Regions from separate parts of the Mycoavidus cysteinexigens genome, predicted to be linked through region 1. Evidence: predicted binding sites of a transcription regulator. Region 1 holds the regulator's gene; the other holds the start of a gene.
What was found. Region 1 encodes LexA, which represses DNA repair genes until DNA is damaged. Its sites were predicted from a motif close to ACTGTATNNNNATACAGT; they were not measured.
Positions count from the first base shown of each region.

Region 2: recA (recombinase RecA) is a predicted target of LexA. The motif match lies at 1,439-1,456, and genes of this name have one in related genera.

Region 1 is NZ_AP018150.1:1,021,253-1,024,672, forward strand. It holds gene dusA (tRNA dihydrouridine(20/20a) synthase DusA) at 1-732, opposite strand, end outside; gene lexA (transcriptional repressor LexA) at 979-1,632, opposite strand; gene MCB1EB_RS04375 (asparaginase) at 1,960-3,027, shown strand; gene rpsB (30S ribosomal protein S2) at 3,221-3,420, shown strand, end outside.
Region 2 is NZ_AP018150.1:2,406,429-2,409,848, forward strand. It holds gene recX (recombination regulator RecX) at 1-221, opposite strand, end outside; gene recA (recombinase RecA) at 307-1,371, opposite strand; gene MCB1EB_RS10165 (cytochrome b) at 1,494-2,060, opposite strand; gene MCB1EB_RS10170 (paraquat-inducible protein A) at 2,114-2,806, shown strand; gene MCB1EB_RS10175 (paraquat-inducible protein A) at 2,803-3,420, shown strand, end outside.

The sequences.
Region 1 (3,420 bases):
GCTCGCTAATAACCAAGGTTGGTGGTAGGCTTGGCGGCCGATCATAACGCCATCTACCTGAGCCAGGTGTTCTTCAATCTGTTCAAGGGTTTGAATGCCGCCATTTAAAATGATTTCAAGCTCGGGGAAGTCGCGCTTTAAGTGGTGAACGTAATCGTAGCGGAGCGGGGGAATCGTGCGGTTTTCTTTCGGGCTGAGTCCACCTAAGATCGCATTGCGGGCGTGCACAATAAAAGTGCGGCAACCCGCATCCGCTACAGTTCCCACAAAATCGCGCACAAATGCGTAATCCGTTCGGTCGTTAATGCCAATGCGGTGTTTTACGGTGACCGGAAGAGATACTGCGTCGCACATTGCGCGCACGCAATCGGCGACCAGCGCGGGCTCTGCCATGAGACAGGCGCCAAATGCGCCGCGTTGCACGCGCTCAGACGGACAGCCGCAATTCAGATTGATTTCATCATAATTCGCGGTGGCGGCAAGTTTGGCGCAGCGGGCTAGCTCACTGGGTTCGCTACCGCCAAGTTGTAATGCAAGCGGGTGCTCTTTTTCGTTAAATGCAAAATGTTGTTCGGCATTGCCATGCAATAGGGCGCCTGTGGTCACCATCTCTGTATAAAGCCAGGTATGGCGCGTTATGAGTCGATGGAAGTAGCGGCAGTGACGATCCGTCCAGTCCATCATAGGCGCGACGCAAACGCGGCGGCGACTGTTTATCCCAACTGAGGACACGTTAGGTAGCGCTGCATCCGCGTTGACGCCATTGCGCAATATATTCTGAGTCATGAAAAAGTCATAAATTGAAGCTGCTTTTGTAGATACATCAACAATCGCACTTCAGGGAAGAGTGACTGAGTCACTCATAAAAACTATAAAAAAATATATTTTAACTGATAGTCTGATGGCGCAGCTCAAAGGTTAAGCCTAGCGAAAGAAATAAGGGGTTTGAGGAAGCGTTAAGAGGATGGAGGATAGAGTTTAAAATGCGCTCGGTCGGATTAAGCCAACTACGATGCCTTCAAGGGCGAAGTCTACCTGCTCAGGTTCAATCACCAAGTTAGGGTAATCCGGGTTTTCCGCAATCAGCTCCACTTTTTTGCCGTGTCGCTTGAAGCGTTTGACCGTGACCTCATGATCAAGCCGGGCGATGATTAGCTGGCCGTCTTGAGCTTCAGGTTGACGCCGTACCGCAAGTAAATCCCCATCTAGAATGCCTGCATCGCGCATCGATAGGCCGCGTACATGCAGTAAATAATCCGGCCGGCTGGCGAATAAGGAGGGGTCGCATTGATAATGTTGAATAATATGTTCGGTAGCGAGAATCGGGCTGCCTGCGGCTACGCGGCCAATCAAGGGGAGTGATAGTTGCATGAAGCTGGCGTCAGGTAGCGTAGGCTGGCGCGACCTGGCTTGGGTTGCGGCCGTTTTCAGCTTGATGCCGCGCGAGGCGCCTGCAGTGAGTTCAATCACGCCTTTGCGCGCCAGTGCTCGGAGATGCTCTTCAGCCGCGTTAGCTGAGCTAAAGCCAAGCTGAGCGGCAATTTCTGCCCGGGTTGGGGGAAAGCCGCTTTGCTTAATCGCGTGGCGGATCAAATTGAAAACTTGCTGTTGCCGTACGGTGAGTTTGGGCATAGTGTGATTACGTATTTAAGCGAATGGGCCTGTTTTTTTATACAGTATAAAGCGTTTTGTATATGAATGAAAGCCGGTGCTTGCTTTCTGCTGCCAGGCAGCCGTAGTTTGTCTGGCGCCGTGACGGCATTGAGCTTTTGTTGGCATAACCGGCAGCGGGTTTGTCGTTCGTGTTTATACAACAGTGTTGGCTAGCGTTTGCTTAAGTTTCGGAGTATTGTTCGCCCGTTTTGAAATAAGTTCGCGTCATAGGTGTTTGAGTTGCGCTCGGTTCGCCATGATATTCATAGCCGGCTTATTTTGTTCCCCTCTCAGCGATTTAATGGAATGCTTGCAGATTTTCTTCCCACCTCAGCTTCTTCTGCATCTTCTGCGTGTTTGCCGCGGATTGCTGTGGTCGCTACGGGCGGCACGATTGCCGGCGCGTTGACCGGGACCACGGCCGCTGCACCGGCGGCGGTTTCGTTAACCGCTCATTATCAAGCAGGCATATTGGAGATTGAGGACTTGCTTGAAGCGCTGCCAGTGCTAGCTTCAGTGGCCCATATCGAAGCTGAGCAAAGTGTTCAAATAGATAGCAAGGATATGACACTGGCTTATTGGTCGCAGCTTGTCTATCGTGTGAATGCGTTGCTGACGCGCGCCGAAATTGATGGGGTGGTGATTACGCATGGCACAGATACGCTTGAAGAAACGGCTTTTTTGCTCCATTTAGGGGTTAAAAGCTCCAAACCCGTGGTGCTTACCGCCGCTATGCGGCCCGCTACCGCACTGTCGGCGGATGGGCCGCTGAATCTTTTTAATGCAGTGACGGTCGCGGCGCATCAAGCGGCGATTGGCCAAGGCGTGTTGGTGGTTTTAAATAACCAAATTCATTGTGCGCGTGATGTAACTAAGACGAGTACTTATGCAGTAGACGCATTTCGCTCACCGGAGGTCGGTGCGCTCGGGTGGGTGCAAGATGGACGGGTCGAATTTCAGCGTGCGCCGCAACGGCGACATACCTGCGCGAGTGAGCTGGAGGCGCCGCTTGAGGCTTGGCCGCTGGTTGAAATTGTGATGAATTATGCTGGAGCATCCACGGTTTTAGTCGACGCGCTCATGGCGGCGGGGGTGCGCGGTATTGTCGCCGCGGGGACTGGCAATGGTTCACTGGGCGCCCCCTTGCAACAGGCGTTGGCCCAAGCAGTCAGGCGCGGGGTGGCAGTGGTGCGGGCCAGTCGAGTCGGAGCGGGGCATGTGATGCGTAATGGCGTTGTGCCTGATGATGAATTAGGTTTTGTGAGCGCAGGTACATTAAATCCATATAAAGCGCGGGTGTTATTGATGTTGGCGCTCAGCGGCGACCAGCCGGCGCCGACGAGTCGGCTGCAAAGTATCTTCGATACTTATTAAATCAGTGTTAAAATATTCAGTTGGTTCTGCTTGAGTCTTTGATAGGGCGTTCAAAAATTGGGCGTCATATATCCGGGTCACAGCGCAAGCCAAATCAGCAAGCCAGCGCATCCGGGGTGCCCATAGTCTTATTCGTTAAGCTAAAAATGGGTATCGCAGCTGGTTTTAGACCTAACCCTTATGGAGTATTTTTATGTCTATTACAATGCGACAAATGTTAGAGGCGGGTGTTCATTTTGGACACCAAACGCGTTTTTGGCACCCAAAAATGGCGCCTTATATTTTTGGCCAGCGTAACAAAATCCATATTATCAACCTCGAAAAAACGCTGCCGATGTTTCAAGACGCGCTGAAATATGTGCGTCAAATAGCGGCCAAGCGGGGGACGATCTT
Region 2 (3,420 bases), 1.4 Mb from region 1:
ATCCGACGCACGCCGCAACGCGCCGCGCGACGATGCGCCACACTTTCAGCAAAGCGAGCATCGGATAAATAACCTTCTTCTTGCAAAACATTCAGTAGAACATTCAGGTCTGTTTCATGTTCTGCATAAGAGGCTAATTTGCGATGTAATTCAGCACGGCTGTGTTCTCGCCGCGACAGATAACCCAACGCGCGCGCCCTTAAACTAGGTTTAGCGTACATTGTCGCAACATATTAGGCTTTTTGAGAGAGGGTAAGGCCAACAGACGACCGAGAAATCATGCTGGCCTCCGCTGTGCGCGGTTGTTTAAACTTTTTCTTGAATTTCATCAGCGATTGTCACTGCATTCACGCCAAATGAAGCCCGTACTTTGTTTTCAATCTCACGTGCAATGTCCGGGTTTTCACGTAAGTACTCTCGTGCATTATCTTTTCCTTGCCCTGCCCGCTCACCATTGTAGCTATACCAAGCGCCCGCCTTTTCAACAACTTTAGCTTGTACGCCAAGGTCGATGATTTCACCCTCACGAGAAATGCCTTCGCCATACAAAATATCAAAAATGGCCTCACGAAATGGCGGAGCGACTTTATTCTTGACCACTTTCACGCGGGTTTCAGACCCAATCACCTCATCCGATTTTTTGATTGAGCCAATCCGACGAATATCGAGCCGTACCGAAGCATAAAACTTCAGCGCGTTGCCGCCCGTTGTGGTTTCCGGGTTACCGAACATCACGCCGATTTTCATTCGGATCTGATTGATAAAAATAACTAAGCAATTTGTCCGTTTGATCGTTCCGGTGAGCTTACGCAATGCTTGTGACATTAAACGTGCTTGCAGCCCAGGCAAAGAGTCGCCCATTTCGCCTTCAATTTCAGCTTTGGGCACAAGCGCGGCAACCGAGTCAATGACAATTAAATCGACCGAGCTAGAGCGCACCAACGCATCTGCAATTTCAAGCGCCTGCTCACCTGTATCAGGTTGTGCAATCAGAAGATCAGACGCTTTGACGCCAAGCTTTGCCGCATATTGAACATCAAGAGCGTGCTCCGCATCAATAAAGGCACAGGTGCCGCCAATTTTTTGCATCTCGGCGATCACCTGTAGAGTCAACGTGGTTTTCCCCGAAGATTCCGGTCCGTAAATTTCCACCACACGACCCCGCGGCAAGCCGCCTACCCCAAGCGCAATATCAAGTCCTAGCGAGCCCGTAGAAACGACTTGAATATCTTCAACCACTTCACCGTCGCCCAAACGCATAATTGAGCCTTTGCCAAATTGCTTCTCAATTTGCGCAAGTGCGGCGCTAAGCGCTTTGCCTTTTTCAGCGGTTAAACTCGCTTGAGCTTGACCTTTTTTACTTCCTTCCATGAATCATCCTTTGTAGAGACAAGCGGCGCTCCGTCTAAATACCGCCTAGCAAATTAGCATACCATATACTGTATAAAAAAACAGGTTACTTAGCAAGCCTGATTGCCAAAAAGCATACCTTATTACTTACACTTACACCATGGCAACATGCGCGCAAGCACACCATTGCGGTCAATGAACCGATGTTTAAGCGCCGCTAAGAAATGTAGAAGCACCAAGGTTGCGAGCGCATAGTTTAAATAAACATGCGCGGTTCTAAAAATGGGTTTCAGTGCAGGAGCAGGATCTATCAGTGCGGGTAACTGCACCAGGCCTAAATAAACCACCGGCGCACCTGCTGACGAGCTCAATAAATAGCCTGACAAAGGCACGGCAAACATCACCAGATAAAGTAGAAAATGCACTAAATGCGCGGCCCAACGCTGCCAAATAGGTAACTGAGAAGGTAACGCCGGCGGCCGATGCGTAGCCCGCCATAGCACGCGCAAGACCGCAAACATAAATACAGTGACGCCCAGCCATTTATGCCATGCGTAATACTGCATTTTATTTGGCGTACCCGCCGGAAGATCCGTCATCACCCACCCTAAGCCAAAGGTGCAGATTATCAAAAGCGCAATCAACCAGTGCAACGCAATGGCAGGTGAGGTATATTTAGATGAAGTGGTAAGAGCTGGTGTCTGAGTCATGAAAGAATCTCCTTTTTATATTCCGTCTTAGCGTTCTAAATCATTAAGCGATTATGGTACTACAACACAATACGCAAACTAATGAACTACTCGCTTGCAGCAAGTGCGACACCCTACATCGTAAAGTCCTGCTGGACAAACGATCGGTTGCGCGCTGTGCACAATGCAGGGCCATACTTGATCAGCCTGTGGTGCATCATACCCACACCCTGCTCGCCTTGGCACTAGCGAGCATGATTATGTTCGTCATTGCTAACAGCTTTCCGATTGCTACACTCGAAATACAAGGAAGCTCTAGTCAAACCACTTTGCTTAGCGGGATTGAACAACTCTGGCGCGAAAGCTCGCCGATTGTGGCGATACTTATTTTTAGCGCAACCATCTTGTGCCCCCTGGCAGAACTCGCTGCGTTGATCTATTTGCTAGCTCCATTGCAAGCGGGCCGCATAGCGCCTGGCTTTAATCTCGTAGCGCGCATAATTCAATGCGTGCGGCCATGGGCTATGCTCGAAGTATTTATGCTTGGTATTCTTATTACTCTAGTTAAATTATCGAGTCTAGCGCACGTGATTCCTGGTGCGGCGCTGTTTGCCTTTGGTGTGCTGACTTTACTGCTTACCTCACTGAGTACATTTAATCCCCAGCATTTTTGGCGACTCGCTCATGCCGCAGCAAAGACAACCGATAGCCAGCTGGAGAGTAAACACAAACTGGCCAACGCATCCGCCAAGGCCTTTTCGCAATGAAACGTCTGAGCGCTAAGCAGGCTGGCTTAGTGGCTTGCCCTATCTGCCAACACGTCCATCGTTATGAGCCTGCTCTCTCCACCCACCACCATTTGCATTGCATGCGCTGCGGTCACCGGCTTTATCTACGCAAACCGAATAGCCTAACGCGTACCTGGGCATTCTTAAGCGCCGCTGCGATCCTCTATCTGCCGGCTAATTTATTACCCGTAATGCGCACCCAATCCCCCTTTGGCATCCGAGATGACACAATTATGAGCGGGATCGCCCTTTTCTGGGCCAACGGCTCCTGGGCGCTAGCGACGCTGGTGTTTATCGCGAGCATCTTGGTCCCATTACTCAAATTGGCAGTATTAAGCTTACTTGTCTTAAGCACTCAATGCAAAGCAACTTGGCAACTCCGACAACGCACTGCGTTATATCGACTCGTTGAACGCGTAGGTCGCTGGTCAATGTTGGATATTTTTGTCATCATGCTGACCGTAGGCCTGGTCAAATTTAGTTCATTCACGGTTATTACCGCAGGTCCCGGCGCGCTTGCGTTTGGCGCGGTGGTGATACTTTCGTTACTTGCGTCGCGCCAATTCGATCCGCGATTGATGTGGGACAACCTC